3 regions of the Paraburkholderia sabiae genome follow, and region 1 is predicted to be linked to each of the others. Evidence: predicted binding sites of a transcription regulator. Region 1 holds the regulator's gene; each other region holds the start of a gene.

What was found. Region 1 encodes FNR, which switches genes on or off when oxygen is low (the NO sensors DNR and NnrR bind a similar motif). Its sites were predicted from a motif close to TTGATNNNNATCAA; they were not measured.
Region 2: the regulator FNR is predicted to act here: its motif matches at 3,632-3,645, upstream of QEN71_RS14915 (fatty acid desaturase).
Region 3: the regulator FNR is predicted to act here: its motif matches at 4,301-4,314, upstream of hemN (oxygen-independent coproporphyrinogen III oxidase).

Annotation. Positions count from the first base shown of each region.
Region 1 is NZ_CP125296.1:1,663,307-1,668,462, reverse strand. Features, by position in the region: gene QEN71_RS36980 (DUF3564 domain-containing protein) at 1-94, opposite strand, end outside; gene QEN71_RS36975 (Acg family FMN-binding oxidoreductase) at 262-1,182, opposite strand; gene fnr (fumarate/nitrate reduction transcriptional regulator Fnr) at 1,222-2,025, opposite strand; gene QEN71_RS36965 (response regulator) at 2,043-2,447, opposite strand; gene QEN71_RS36960 (response regulator) at 2,546-3,193, opposite strand; partial or broken gene QEN71_RS36955 (PAS domain-containing sensor histidine kinase) at 3,190-4,416, opposite strand; gene QEN71_RS36950 (universal stress protein) at 4,610-5,156, opposite strand, start outside.
Region 2 is NZ_CP125295.1:3,323,714-3,328,869, reverse strand. Features, by position in the region: gene QEN71_RS14930 (sugar phosphate isomerase/epimerase family protein) at 1-860, opposite strand, end outside; gene QEN71_RS14935 (LacI family DNA-binding transcriptional regulator) at 1-4, shown strand, start outside; gene QEN71_RS14925 (NAD(P)/FAD-dependent oxidoreductase) at 857-2,104, opposite strand; gene QEN71_RS14920 (non-heme iron oxygenase ferredoxin subunit) at 2,101-2,448, opposite strand; gene QEN71_RS14915 (fatty acid desaturase) at 2,480-3,514, opposite strand; gene QEN71_RS14910 (hypothetical protein) at 3,686-3,820, opposite strand; gene QEN71_RS14905 (porin) at 3,973-5,109, opposite strand.
Region 3 is NZ_CP125295.1:710,767-715,922, forward strand. Features, by position in the region: gene QEN71_RS03185 (alpha/beta hydrolase) at 1-727, opposite strand, end outside; gene QEN71_RS03190 (amino acid permease) at 1,001-2,398, shown strand; tRNA gene QEN71_RS03195 (tRNA-Leu) at 2,565-2,649, opposite strand; gene hemN (oxygen-independent coproporphyrinogen III oxidase) at 2,743-4,146, opposite strand; gene QEN71_RS03205 (YkgJ family cysteine cluster protein) at 4,368-4,664, shown strand; gene QEN71_RS03210 (DUF1439 domain-containing protein) at 4,751-5,156, shown strand, end outside.

The DNA.
Region 1 (5,156 bases):
GCGACCATTTGCGCGCGTCGCGATCGAGCCAGAGGATCGCATAGACAGCGGGATCGGCGCATTCGAACGTATCGAGGTGAAGAGTGATTCTCATCGACGGCTCCTTGTCGGGTACACGGGCAACGGCATGATGCGCACGAGGCGGCGCGATGCATGCCGGCGTAGATCGCACTTTCAATCTATCGCGTGTCCGTCGCCGGAAATTGAGGCACGTCAATGACGGCCGACGTCCCCCTGCGTCAAAGCGCAGCAGCCGTGGACTCAGGAGAGCACATCGGAAAGCGGACGCCGCGGCGCATGGTCGGCCTGCGGCCCGCGTCCGACGCGCAACAGCAGTTGCGGCGTCGCGTCGAGATGCAGCAGGCCGCAGATCTGCACGCGCAACGTGCTGATCTCGATCGGCTGATTGAGGTAAGAGGCCGTCAAACCTTCGCCCGCGGCGACCAGCAGCATGCGTTCGAGCGCCTGACCGGCGGCGAGCCATGCTTCACGGTCGTTGCGCGCGGTCGCAATGCCGACGATCAGCGGCGATCCGTCGACCAGATGCCGGTGCGTCGCAGGGATACCCGCGCCCGCATCGAACACGCGGACCACGGCTGACACGAGCGGCACCGCGAAATCGAGCAGACCGTCGACGGCTGCGCCATACATCGGCATGCCGTCGTCGCGGCGGCGCGGATGAATCCATGCCGCGAGTTCGCGTCTGAAGCGCGGGTCGGCGAACTGGATATGGTCCGCTTCCGCGACCAGATGCGCGACGGCCTGTCGATCAGCGCGCTCATGCAGGCAGCTGACCAGCGCGCCTTCCGCCTCGCACGCGTCGATCATTGCACGCTGTACGGCAGCGGAAATGGGCTCGTCGGCAAACGGCGCGCGCGTCGTCACGCGCTTCGTGATCGCGCCGAACAGCGGTGCGAGGGCCATGTCGCGATGACCGTGACGCGACACCATCAGCAGCGCGACGACGTCGGGATCCGCTTCCGATGGAAACAGCGTGATCGAGTAGGAGAGCCCGAAATAGCTGAGCGCGTCGACGAGAAAGCGCCATGGCTGCGCATTGTGATTGGACGGCGCGAGCACCGCGTATTGAAGCGCGAAGCGCAGTTGCTCGGACAGCGGGGCGGCATGATCGAAATGCGCTTCGTCGATCTGCCAGGCCGAATGCGGAGTAGCGTGCACCATCGGGGCGTCCTCCGGGCGAAGCATGTGTTAGAAGCGCTCTTAGACGCGCGCGAGTCCTTCGGCGTCGACGATACGGATCGTTTTGCCGTTCGCGTCCACGAGCCGCTCGCGCTGGAACTTCGAGAACATGCGGCTGACGGTTTCGAGCTTCATCCCGAGATAGCAGCCGATTTCCTCGCGGGTCATGCGCAGATGAAATTCGGCGGCCGAGAAACCGCGCGCCTTGAAACGCCGCGACAGGTTCAGCAGAAAGGTCGCCACGCGCTGTTCCGCCGACATCGTGCCGAGCAGCATCATCTGGCTCGATTCGCGGACGATCTCGCTGCTCATCATCTGATAGATGTGATGCTGCATCGGCTTCATCTCGCGGCAGATCACTTCGAGTTGCGCAAATGGAATGATGCAGACGGCGCTGTCTTCGAGCGCGATCGCATCGCAGCTATGCTGGCCCGCGCCGACGCCGTCGAGCCCGAGCGCCTCGCCGGCAATCTGGAAGCCCGTCACGTGCTCGCGTCCATCGCGATGCATCACGACCGTCTTGAACGAGCCCGCGCGCACCGCGTAAATGCTGTGGAACGCATCGCCCGCGCGATACAGCGTGTCGCCGCGTTTGACCGACCGCGTCGCGCAGATGATCGCATCGAGCCGCGCCAGTTCGGCGGCGCTCAGTTCGGCGGGCATGCACAGCGCGCGCATCGCGCATGTCGAGCAGCGCGACGCGCGCTGCGGCGTCTTGTCGGCGCGTGCTACGGGATGGATCGGGATGACGGTTGCCGCGCGCACGGTCGGACTCGTGGCGGCGACGTCGGTGTCGAGATCGCGGTCGAGGTCGGTGGCAAGCATGAGTGGCTCCTGTTCATTCACGGGCGCGCGGCGCGCGCGCGTGCGATGCCTGCGACCGTGTGGCAGGCCGCATCGAATTCAGATGTCTTGTCGAAGAAGAAATCGGCGCCCGCTGCCTCGCAGGCAGCACGGAACGCGCGCGCCGTGTGGTTCGTCAGCACGATCTTGATGATGGCGGGATGGCTGCGCGACAGCGCCTGGATCAGTTCGAGGCTGGTCCCATCGGCGAGGCGCAGGTCGAGCACGACGATGTCCGCGTCGCTGGCAAGAATGCCTTCCAGCGCGGCGTCGCCGTCTTCGGCCTCGCCGGCGATTTCGACGCCCGCGATCGCGCCGAGCAGACGCGCGAGGCGGCGTCTGACTTCGACGGCGGCATCGACGAGATAGACCTTCGAAGCAATGGCTGACACGGCGGTATCCATGTCTACCAGTATCGACGGCCTTATCTCAAAAAAGTATCGGAGATGCTTGAAGCGGGCCCAGGAACTTAGGCAGTAGCTATAGGAATATTCCTACCCCGTCAGAGATCGGCTTCGTCGTCGATCAGCTTGTGGCGGATCGCATAGCGCACGAGCCCGTTTTCGTTCGGCATCTGCATTTTTTCGAGGATGCGGGTCTTGTGCGTGCTGACGGTTTTGACGCTCAGGGAGAGTTCGTGGGCAATTTCGGTGATCGTCTGACCGCCGACGATCCGCCGGAACACGTCGAATTCGCGGTCCGACAGACGTTGATGCGGCAAGGCTTCGGCGGGTTCGTTCAGGTTCTGCGCGAAGCGCTCGGCCATCGCGAGACTGACATAGACGCCGCCCGCCGCCACCTTTGTCACGGCGCCGACCAGTTCGGCGCTCGCGCTTTCCTTTGTCATGTAGCCGGACGCGCCGGCCTTGAAAGCGCGCACCGCGTATTGCTGCTCGGCATGCATGGTCAGCACGAGAATGCGCAGCGCGGGCTTTTCGTCCTTGATCTGCCGGATCAGGTCGATGCCGTTGCGGCCGGGCATCGACAGGTCGAGCACCAGCACGTGCGCGTCGGTGGCGCGGACCAGCGCAACGGTGGTCGCGCTGTCGCAGGCCTCGCCCGCCACCTCGAATCCGCTCGCGGATTGCAGGATGTGGCGCAGCCCGTCGCGTACGAGCGTGTGGTCGTCGGCAAGCAAAACCTTGATCATGGATGCGTGTGTTCCTGTTGCACGGCCTGCAAGGGAAAAGTGACCGTCAGTGCAAAGCCTTCGTTCGCGGCCGTATCGATCTGCACGGCGCCGCCCAGCATATGGGCCCGTTCGCGCACGCCGATCAGCCCGAACGACTTGTCTTCGGCCGGGCCCGCGCCCGCGTGCGGATCGGCGGCACCACGGCCATTATCCGCGATGCGCAGCACGTAGTGCTGGCTCGCAACATGCAACGTCAGGTCGACCACGGTGGCGTCCGCGTGACGCGCGACATTCGTCAGCGCTTCCTGCACGATGCGGAACAGCGCGGTCGCGGCATCCTTCGTGAAGGCCGCGTCGTTCGCCTCGATACGCCGTTCGACCTCGATGCCGTAGCGATTCGTGAAGTCGTTCGCGAGCCAGTCGATGGCGGGCAAGAGGCCGAGATCGTCGAGCATCACGGGCCGCAGATCGGCGGCGATACGGCGCAGCGACGCCACCGTCGAGTCGATCGTGCGCAGCATGCCGCGCAGGCGCACAGCGGCGTCGTGCTCGGGCGGAGCGAGGCTGTGATTCAGCGCGTGATCGAGCGCAGACAGATCCATTTTCAGCGCGGTCAGTTGCTGCCCCAGATCGTCGTGCAATTCGCGCGCGATGCGCGTCTTTTCTTCTTCACGCACATTCTGAAGATTCGCCGACAGCCGGCGCAGTTCTTCGCGCGACTGTCTCAGCGCGTCTTCCGCTTTCACACGCTCGGTCACGTCGCGCAGCATCACCGTATAGAGCTTGCCGGCGTCTTCGCGGATCTGCGAAATGGAGGCTTCGAGCGGAAATTCCTCGCCGTTCGCGCGCAGGCCGTAGAGCACGGGCTGATGCCCCATCTGCCGCTCGGAGACGCCTGTCGCACCGAACAGCGCGACGTGCTGTGCGTGCATGTCGCGAAACCGCTGCGGGATGAAACGTGCGAGCGGCGTGCCGATTGTTTGCGCGGCAGGCACGCCGAAAATGCGCTCGGCGGTGGGATTGAAGATCACGATGTTCTGCGCTTCGTCGATGGTGATGATCGCTTCCATCGACGAGCGGATGATGCCCATCATGCGTGCTTCGTCGCGGCGGGCTTCGGGCGAAGCAAGCGCCAGGGCCGACGCCCGCGCAGCGCCGAGCGCACCGACGACAGCCCCCGCCAGCGCCAGCACGCACAGCGCCGCGACCAGCGCGAACGTCGCCGGCCGCGTATGAGCGGTGCCGTCCGACGCCACGACAGCCAGCATGACGACAACGGCGAGCACAGACGCGACGACGCTCAACGCAACGGGCGCGGCGAGCCGCGCGTTCGGCCGGATCGGGAACGCTCGAGGCTTGCGAGGAACGTCGACGTCGAATTTCATCCGGGCCTTCATCGCGAGAGACGCGCATGGCGTCTCGCCCTTGATGCCATCAATGCGACATCAGCACGGGCACCGTCATCGATTCGAGCATGGTGCGCGTGACGCCGCCGAACACGCGTTCTCGCGCGCGAGCATGGCCGTACGCGCCCATCACCAGCAGATCCGCGTGCAGGTCCGATGCGCGATTGAGCAGCGTCGCGCCCGCGCCGACGCCGACGGTATGCGGCGTCGTCGAGAACGCGGCGCGCACGCCATGCGCGTCGAGCCACGCGGCGACGTCGATGCCTTCGGGCGCTTCGTCGGGATGCTGTCCATGCACATACCCGCGCACGATTTCGATGCCGACATGGCGCGCCCGTTGCAACAAGGGCAGCGCGTCGGCGGCGGCGCGCGCCGCTTCACGGCTGCCGTCCCACGCGACCAGCACGTTTTCACCGAGCGTGCGCACCTCGCCCGCATACGGCAGGACGAGCGCGGGGCGGCCCGCGCCCAGCACCAGATCGCCGACGAAATGCGGCGCGACGAACGAGGTGGGATCGTTCGGATCTTCCTGGCCTAGCACGAGCAGATCGGCGTGCCGCGCATGCAGCATCGCG
Region 2 (5,156 bases), on a different replicon from region 1:
TTAGCCGCTAACGCGGGCGCGTTTTCGTGCGCGACTTCATCCCACAGATCGAGTATCCATTCGCGCATCAGCAGCGATTCGGCCCAGCGGTCGGTCGTATCGTTGCCGTCGCGCCCGATGATCGCGTATGGCTTCGGACCGAGTTCGCAGGTGAAGACGAGCGTGTCGTCGGGACCGGCTCGCTCGCGCCATGACGCGAAGCCGTCGCGCCACCAGCGCAGAAACAGATCGACCCACATGCGATGCGGCTCGAAGGAAATCTCGATCTGCACCTGCTCGCGGCTCGCGACGCGCCCATGAAACGCCCACGAATGAGCGATGATTCGTTGCATCGCGGCTTCGTTTTCTTCGTTCACCGGCCACGCGAATTCGCGGCCCACAAGGTAGTGCGACAGATCGCCGAGCAGACGCAGATCGGGGCGTTCATCGAGAAGATCGAGCGTGAAGTGCAGATCCGTCGTCATGCGGTCGCGGTGCGTTTCGATGTAGACGGGAATGTCCACCTGTTCCGCGAGCCGCTGCCAGCCGTCGATCAGTTCCAATGCATCACGGAGCCGACGCGGCCTCACGTCCGGCTGCAAGTCGATATGGTGCGCGCCGAATTCGACAGCGTGTTCGAGAATCGGGCGAAGGTCGTCGACGGTGCGCGGAAAGCATTGCGCTTCCGTTTGCAGGCCATATTGCGCGAGCATTTGCGAAAGACGCTGTGCATCTTCTCGCGATCCATACGACGTGCTCACGCCTTCAAAGCCCGCTTCCGCGATCATCGCGACGTTCTCTTCGAGCGAGCGCTCGAAGCCGTCCGTATGACGCCGCTCCATCGCCCACAACGATTGATACACCGCGAGCCGTTGCGTCATACCGCCTCCGCGGCGACGAGTCCCTTGAGCTTGACGTTGCGATCTTCGAGTTGCATCGGATCGATGCACGCGCGCTGCCCGATCAACGTCTGCGCAACGCGCACGTCGCGTGCGATCTCGGCGACCTTGCCGACGCCGCTTGCACCGACCAGCACGCCGTCGCGATCGAGTGCAAAGAAAATGCGTGACGTGTCGCCTGTTTCGCGCACGACGCTTTGCACGCCGAACGCGGGCATGCCGGCAATCTGTATCGTCATGTCGTACTGATTCGACCAGAACCAGGGCACTTCCGAATACGTTTCGCCGCGTTCGAGCATGTTACGTGCAACGATGCGCGCGTGGTCTTCCGCGTTCTTCCAGCATTCGAGCCGCATGCGGCGCCTGAAAAGACGATGCGGAAAGGAGCACACGTCGCCCGCTGCAAAGATATGCGGATCGTTCGTGCGCAACGTGTCGTCGACGGCGATGCCATCCGCGACATCGATGCCCGCCGCTTCCGCCAGTTCCGTGCGTGGCTTCACGCCGATGCCGACCACGACGCAATCGCAATCGATCTGCGTGCCGTCCTTGAGCTTCACGCCTGTTACGCGCGTGCTACCGAGCAGGCGTTCGATCTGCGCGCCGAAATGAATCTGCACGCCCATCTGCCGATGCCGGTCGATCAGATAGCCCGCGACCACTTCGGGCACGGCACGCATCAACGCACGTGATCCCGCTTCGATGACAACCACTTCGCAGCCGCGCGTCACTGCGGACGCCGCGACTTCGAGTCCGATGAAACCCGCGCCGACAATTGCAATGCGCCGTGAAGGTTGCAGTTCTTCTGCGAGCGTGTTCGCGTCGCTCGCGGTGCGCAGCAGATGCACGCCTTGCAGATGCGCGCCGGGCACGTCGAGGCGTCTCGGTTCGGCGCCCGTCGCGATCAGCAGACGCTGATAGTCGATGCTGCGTCCATCGTGCAACACGACCTTGCGCGCACCGCGATCGATGTGCTGCACGCACGCGTCGACGCGCAGATCGATACGCTTGTCGTGATAGAACGCGTCGTCGTAGAACGCGCATTGCGCCGTGCTGCGATCGCCAAGCAGCACGGCTTTCGACAGCGGTGGCCGGTCATACGGCGCTGAGCCTTCGTTGCCGAGCAGCGTGATCTCGCCTTCCCAGCCGTTCTCGCGCAGTGCGGCGGCAGTGCGCACGCCGCATTGGCCTGCGCCGACAATCACCATCGCGGGCTGTGCGCTCATGATGCGTCCTGCACGGGAAGGCCGAGCAACACTTTGTCGTTTTCGACGCGCACAGGGTAAGTCTTCAGATGCACGCATACCGGTGCGCTTTTTGCCTTGCCGCTCGGAATGTCGAAACGCCCCTGATGCAGCGGACATTCGATCTCGCGATTCACGACGAAGCCATCCGCGAGATGCGCATGTTCATGCGTACACCAGCCATCCGATGCATAGAAGCCTTCAGCGATGCGATAAACCGCGTAGCTCGCGCCGTCGTGATCGAAGCGCATCACATCTTCTTCGTCGATATCGTCGGGCGCGCAGGCGGTAATCCAGTGAATCTTTGCATTCGTTTCGACGCTCATGGCTATCTCCTCCAATTTTTTGTTCGACCGGTCAGGCAGCGGGAATGCTTCGCTCGATCACATGGGTCGCGTCCGTGCGTTGTTTCCACAGCGCAGGAAGCATCTCGCGATACGCGGCATACACGCTCGGATAAGCGGGCGGCAATTGATCCTTGATCGCTTCGTGCAAACGTGGCAGCGCATGGAACGGCACCATCGGCAGCAGATGATGTTCGAGGTGATAGTTCATGTTCAGATAAAGAAAGCGGAACACGAAGTTGGTGTGCACGGTGCGCGTGTTCAGCCGATGGTCTTTCACGTTGACGGCAAGACCGGCATGCTGCGTGAGCCCGAGCAGTTGATGCAACCAGCCGCCGTAGAAGCGCGGTGCCCAGACGAACATCAGCGGCAGGAAGCTGTGCAGCGCGATCGCGAGTGCAATCGTGCCGATCACGACGGCCAGATAGATGCGGCACGACCAGATCATTTTCGGCTTTTCGCTGGCGGGCAAGAATGCGTCGGTGGCGGCATCGACGCGGCCGAATGCATGACGCACGATCTTTTTGATTTCGAGCGTGCAGCCGACCAGCCCAAGAAAATCCGCGATGATGGGCAGCACTTTCGTCGGACGCGTCACCTGGATCTCCGGGTCGCGTGTCTGGAAGTACGTGTGCGTGTGATGGCGCGCATGGCTCCAGCGCCACCAGTAGCCTTCGCGGATCGTCATGAACGACGACAGGTGATAGAACGCCTCGTTGATCCAGCGCGTCTTGAACGGCGTGCCGTGCGACAGTTCATGCCAGCGCGCGTCGCTCGAAGAATAGATCGTCCCGTACGCGAAGAACGCGGGCACGGCCCACCATGTGCCCCATGTGAACGCCGCTATCGCGCCCGACGCGATGAGCAGCACGAACCACGGCACGAAGTTGCGCAGGCCGGCTGCGTCGTCGCGCTTCATCAGTTCCTTGAGCACCGCGCGCGGGATGCGCGGCTGATACCACTGCTCCGCAATGCGTGCGTCGAAGGATGGATCGCTGGGGCCGGGTGCTGCGGTGCTGCCGCCGTCGACGGCAGAAGTCGAGGACATGAGGCGTCTCCTTCATGCTTTGTGATTGCGGGATTTCCTTCAGCCAGAAGCCTCAGGAACACATTCCGTTTGCACAAAGATAGTTGAAGGAGGGCGAAGCCTCACGTCGAAAAATGATGGATTTCCATCAAGTCGCGCCGAGCTTCGTCTGGCTCGGAGCCAGATGGGGCTTTAAGGGCGCAGCAGATCGTATCCGCCGAACACGATGACGCCGCTCAATGCGATGAGGGCGACCGAGTGCTGGCCGAAATAGAGAAGGGCGGCGGCGGACCACGTGGTCAGACAAAAGGCGGCAATGCTTTTCATGCTGGTACTGCTCTGCTAGAGAACAACTGGGATTTACGGGTTTTCCCTGTATATCACAGTTAAGCAGAGTGCATACGCTGTGCCGCCCGACATGAAAAACGGGCGACGTGGCCCTTTCAAGCCACGTCGCCCGCGTATCGGAGTGCGTGCAATCAGAAGATGTTGCGGATCCCCACCGACACGCCCGTCTGGTTCGACGTGCCCGGCAGTTCGACCGTCGCTGCGCCCGTGACCTTGTTGAAGTCGACGGTGCCATACACTTCCGTGCGCTTCGACAACGCGTATTCCGCCACGGCCACGCCCGTGTAGCGGTTGCCGCTGCCCGTCGCGCCGCCGCCGATCGCTGCGTTCTTCATGTGGTCGTAGTAGAACGCGCCCGTCAGCAGCAGCGCGGGCGTCGCTTGCCACGTCACGCCTGCGAACGGACCGTCGTCCTTGCGGCCCGAGCCCTTCAGGATGTCGACGCCGAGCGTCAGGTCGCGCTGCGAGAGCGTGCTGTCGACAAAGCCCGTATCGTCCTTCGAATGCAGATAGCCGACGTAGATCTTGGTCGTGCTGAACGCGTAGACGGCATTCGCGTTGTAGATGGTCTGCTTGTTGTTCGAGTTGTCGCTGTTCTGCTGCACGCCGGCTGCGATGCTCAATGCGCCGAACGAGTACGACGCGGTGAAGCCATACATATTGCCCGCACCGAGGTGGCCCGGAATCTGGCCGGAGAAACCGTTCGCGCCCGTCGAAGTCGAGTTCGTGCCGAACGAGTACATCGCCTTCACGTTCAGACCGCCGAACTTGCCGTCGTACTTCACGGCGTTGTCCGCATAGAGACCCGCGCCGAGTGCAACGGGCAGCCATGCGTTTTCGAAGTAGTTGCCGACGGTCAGAGGATCGTACGTGTCGCCGAGCACGTCGAACAGCGGCGTCTTTTGACGGCCCAGCGTGACCGTACCGTACTGGCTCGACAGACCGACATAAGCCGCGCGATTGAAGAGGCGCTGGCTATCCGACTGGGCGCCGCTTTGCAGATCGATACCGCTTTCCAGCTGGAAGATTGCCTTCAGGCCATTGCCGAGATCTTCCGCGCCTTTGATGCCGAAACGGCTATTCGTGATCGCGCCGTTGGTCATGAAGAGGCGGCCGTCGTTGCTAGCATTCGAATGCGTGAGATAACGGATGCCGACGTCCGCGACGCCGTATAGCGTCACCGAGCTTTGAGCGAATGCTGTCTGGCAGGCAAGGGCGCATGCCGTCGCGCCGAATGCGGCCACTGTCCGAGTGAATTGCTTGGTCATGGGTGTTGTCTTTTCATATGTTGAGAACACTGCATGAGCTTGTTGTT
Region 3 (5,156 bases), on a different replicon from region 1:
CGCGCTCTTCGAAGGACTTGGCCGCGATCGGCTGCTGCGCGGCGACGAGCACGCGGGTCAGGTTTTCGGGGACGTCGGCGGCGAAGTCGGCGTGATAGCGCGCCGGGTCGAGCCACAGAAAGCCGCTGCTGTCCTTCGTCATCGCCGAGCCGGCGGGCATCTGCGGGCCGCGCTTGAGAATATCGACCGACGATTCGCCGATATCCGGCGCGATCGCCGCCACGTAGACGAGGCCGACGACCTTCGATGCATCCGGTCCCGAGCCCGCCTCCGTAATCACGAAGCCGCCCCACGAATGGCCGACCAGCACAGTCGGGCCGGTCAGTTGCGCGAGCACGCGTCTGGTGGCCGCGATGTCCTCGGCGGCCGAGGTCAGCGGAATCTGCACCGACGCGACGCGATACCCCTTCTTCTGCAAGCGCGCGATCACGCCGTTCCAGCTCGATCCGTCGACGAACGCGCCATGTACGAGCACGATGTTCTGCACGGGACCGCTGGGTGGCGTGGAAGCCGCGGTGGGGCGAGGCGCGGGAGCGGGAGCCGGTGCTGCGGGTGGTGCAGCTGGCGGCGTGGCTTCCGTGGCGGAAGGCGCGGGCGCAGCAGGCTCGGCATCGGGCGCCGCCGATGGCGCGGGCTGCGCCGCGGGTTGTCCCGTCTGCGCATGGACGCCGGTTGTGGCGACGAACGCGCCAAGGAGAACGGCATAGAGCAGATGTTTCGGCGACATGGCGACTCCATCGGCTGGACGGGATTCTGGGAACATACCGAACGCAAGCCAGGGTGACAACCGCAATCGCACGGAGTTTTCGGACACGTTGCGCAACGATTTGGCGGGAGCATGGAAATCCGTGGCGCAAGTTCTGACATGGACCGTCTCGGTGGTTCGGTTGAGCAGGGCGGGCGAGCACTGAGCCGAAGGGTACAATTTATGATTTTTCCGCACGGGTACGATCGGCCCGGCGCGGATTCGGTTGAGTGCAATGCAGTGGAGTGAGACATCTTGAGTGACGGACTTAACGGACAGCAGCATGACGGCCTGAAGCGTGGGCTGAAGAACCGCCATATCCAGCTGATCGCGCTGGGCGGCGCGATCGGTACGGGGCTTTTTCTGGGATCGGCGGGGGTTTTGAAATCGGCGGGACCGTCGATGATTCTCGGCTACGCGATCGGCGGATTCATTGCGTTTCTGATCATGCGTCAACTCGGCGAAATGGTTGCGCAGGAACCCGTTGCGGGTTCGTTCAGCCACTTCGCGTACAAGTACTGGGGCGATTTCCCGGGCTTCCTGTCGGGCTGGAACTACTGGATGCTGTACGTGCTCGTGAGCATGGCCGAACTGACGGCTGTCGGCACTTATGTGCACTTCTGGTGGCCGGACGTGCCGGCGTGGGTGTCGGCGCTCGTGTGCTTCGTCGTGATCAACGCGATCAACCTCACGAACGTGAAGGCATACGGCGAGACTGAGTTCTGGTTCGCGATCATCAAGGTCGTGGCCGTGATCGGCATGATCCTGTTCGGCGGCTATCTGCTGCTGAGCGGCAACGGCGGTCCGCAGGCATCGATCTCGAACCTGTGGAGCCACGGCGGCTTCTTCCCGCACGGCTTCAATGGCCTGTTCATGATGCTCGCGGTGATCATGTTCTCGTTCGGCGGGTTGGAACTGATCGGCATCACGGCCGCCGAAGCCGACGATCCGCAGAAGAGCATTCCGAAGGCCGTGAATCAGGTGATCTACCGGATTCTGATTTTCTACATCTGCTCGCTGGTCGTGCTGCTGTCGCTGTATCCGTGGAATCAGGTCGCGGAAGGCGGCAGTCCGTTCGTGATGATCTTTTCGCAGATCGGCGCGGGTTTGACGGCGAATGTTCTTAACGTCGTCGTGCTGACGGCGGCGCTGTCGGTGTACAACAGCGGCGTCTATGCGAATAGCCGCATGCTGTACGGTCTCGCGGAGCAGGGCAATGCGCCGCGCGCGCTGCTAAAGGTGGACAAACGCGGCGTGCCGTATATGGCGATCGGGCTGTCGGCGCTCGCGACGTTCGCTTGCGTGATCATCAATTACCTGATTCCCGCGAAGGCGCTCGACGTGCTGATGGCGCTCGTCGTCGCAGCGCTGGTGCTGAACTGGTCGCTGATCAGCCTGACGCATCTGAAGTCGCGTCGCGCGATGCTTGCGCAGGGCGAGACGCTCGTCTTCAAGTCGCTGTGGTTCCCGCTCGGCAACTGGCTCTGCCTCGCGTTCATGGCGATGGTGCTCGTGATTCTCGCGATGACGCCGGGACTCAATGTGTCGGTGCTGCTGGTGCCTGTGTGGCTCTTCGTGATGTGGATCGGCTATGTGGTGAAGCGCCGACGCGCGGCGGCGCATCGGCTGGCGGGGGCAACGGGCGGGCGGTGAATTTTCGCTGAGCCGCATGACACATGATGCAAAAAAGCCGGATTCGCCGTGAGGCGATCCGGCTTTTGTCTTTTTGGTTTTTTTTGGGTTTCGAAGGCGGCCAGAAAACACAAAACCCGCGGCATCCGATGGATGAACGCGGGTTCAGTGAGATGAAGCTGAATTCTGGTGCCCAGGGCCGGACTCGAACCGGCACGCCTTGCGGCGGGGGATTTTGAGTCCCCTGCGTCTACCTGTTTCACCACCTGGGCATTTCTTGCGACTGCACCGGCGCTTTGACGTCGGGCTGCCGGGCGAAGACGCAGATTATGGCCGAAAACCCGCTCGCGGGCAAGCCGACGCCGTTACACCGTTCGGGAAAACCGCTGCATCGACTGTTGGCCCAGATAACGGTCGAACACCATCGCGATGTTGCGCACGAGCATCCGCCCAGCCACCTGCACATCGAGCCGTCCCGCGCCGATCTTCACGAGCCCGTCGTCCTCGAAGGCGCGCAGCCGTTCCAGTTCGGGCGCGAACGTGTCCTGAAAGCGGATGCCGTACGCGGCCTCGAATTCGTCGAAACGCAATTCCAGGTTGCACATCAGCTGGGTGATGATGTCGCGCCGCAGCCGGTCGTCGGCGGATAGACGCACGCCGCGTGTGATCGCCAGCTCGCCTGTGTCGATGGCCGCTGCGTAGCCCGTCAGGTCTTTCGCGTTCTGCGCGTACACATCGCCGACCTTGCCGATCGACGATGCCCCGAAGCCGATCAGATCGCACTCGGCACGCGTGCTGTAGCCCTGGAAGTTGCGATGCAGTGTGCGCTGCGCCTGCGCACGCGCGAGTTCGTCGGTGGGCAGCGCGAAATGGTCCATGCCGATATACACATAGCCCGCGTCCGTCAGTCGCTCGACGACGCGTTGCAAAATCGCGAGCCGCTCAGCGGGCGAGGGCAGCGTCGACGGATCCATCTGCCGCTGCATCTTGAAAAGTTGCGGCATGTGCGCGTAGCCGAAGACGGAGAGCCTGTCGGGCGCGAGTTCGAGCATCGTATCGAGCGTCCTGCTGAAGCTGCTCACCGTCTGATACGGCAGGCCGTAGATGAGATCGACGCCTATCGAATGAAAACCCGTCGCGCGCGCGGCGCGGATTACGCTCGCCGTCATTTCGAGCGGCTGGATGCGATTGATCGCGCGCTGCACGACGGGATCGAAGTCCTGCACACCGAGGCTCAAACGATTGAAGCCGAGATTGCGCAAATGCACGATGGTTTTCGGCGGCGCCTCGCGCGGATCGACTTCGATCGAGAACTCGCCTTCGGCGTCGCTGCGCAGCAGGAAGTGCTCGCGCGTGGTGGCCATCAGTTCCGACATTTCGTCGTGCGACAGAAAAGTCGGTGTGCCGCCGCCCCAATGCAACTGCGTCACAGGCCGGGACGTATCGAAGAGTTCGGCCTGCAGCGCGATTTCGCGCTTGAGCCGCGCGAGATACGGCGCCGAGCGCGCGCGGTTCTTCGTCACCACCTTGTTGCAGCCGCAATAGAAGCAGACGGTGTCGCAAAACGGAATGTGGAAGTACAGCGAGAGACCGGTTTCCGATGCGCCTTTGTCGGCGGCGGCGCGGCGGTAGTCGTCGGGCGAGAAGTCGTCGCGGAACTGGAGGGCCGTCGGGTACGACGTGTAGCGTGGTCCGTTCGCGCTGTACTTCGCGAGCAGGTCGGGACGGAACAGCGAATCCGCCGAAGGGAAAGAAGGCGCGGTGTTCATCGAATCGGTCTCCAGACGCGCGCCTGATTTCGTCGGGCCAGATGATCTGGACAGGCGACGTGCGAGCGTGGGTTGAGCTCGAACGAGTGTAAGGGCGTGCGTCTATGAGACATTGAGTAAAAAGGTCGCAACGCGTCAGATGGCACAATGTCGGTTGATCGGCGTCAAGGTTTTGCGGATTTGAGCGCCGTTTCGTGTACTCGTGTATCAGGAAGTCTGTCGTGTCTCTCCCTTTGTCTCACACGCCGTCCGCTGCGCCGGATCACGCGTGCCGCCCGAATTGCGGCGCGTGCTGCATCGCGCCGTCGATTTCGAGCCCGATTCCCGGCATGCCGCACGGCAAGCCCGCGGGCGTACGCTGCGTGCAGCTCGGCGACGATCTGCGCTGCGCGATCTTCGGCAAGCCGGAACGTCCGGCGTGCTGTTCGGGTCTACAGCCACAGCCGGATATGTGCGGCAGTTCGCGCGACGAAGCGCTCGTCTGGCTCACGCGTCTGGAAGCCGATACGCGCCCGTGACCGGCGGCGTCGCGGCACGAAAGACGGAACACAATTCATCGAAAGCAATACCGGCGCGGCGCTCGCCCTGCCACAGGAGAATCTGCATGACGCAATCCGCTGCGCCCGCACGGCGCCGCTTTCTGGTTTCCGCGCTGTCCGTCTGCGTGGCCGCAGGCATCACGGCGCCGCTTGTCGCATGCGCAACGTCGACGTTCCCGTTTATTCCGGATCACTACACGTTTTCGCAGAAGCAGGTTCAGGACGCCGTACAGCGCAAGTTTCCGTATCAGCGCACGGTGTCGCAGGTGTTCGATGTCGCGCTGAGCAATCCCGTTGTCGGCTTGCTGCCCGATACGAACCGCGTCTCGGTGCGGCTCGATGCGCGGCTCGCGAGTCCGTTCCTGCAGCAGCCGGTGAACGGCGTGTTCACACTGTCGAGCCAGCTCGAATACGATCCACAAAGCCGTTCCGTCGTGCTGCGCCAGCCGAATGTCGACAACGTGAGCGTCG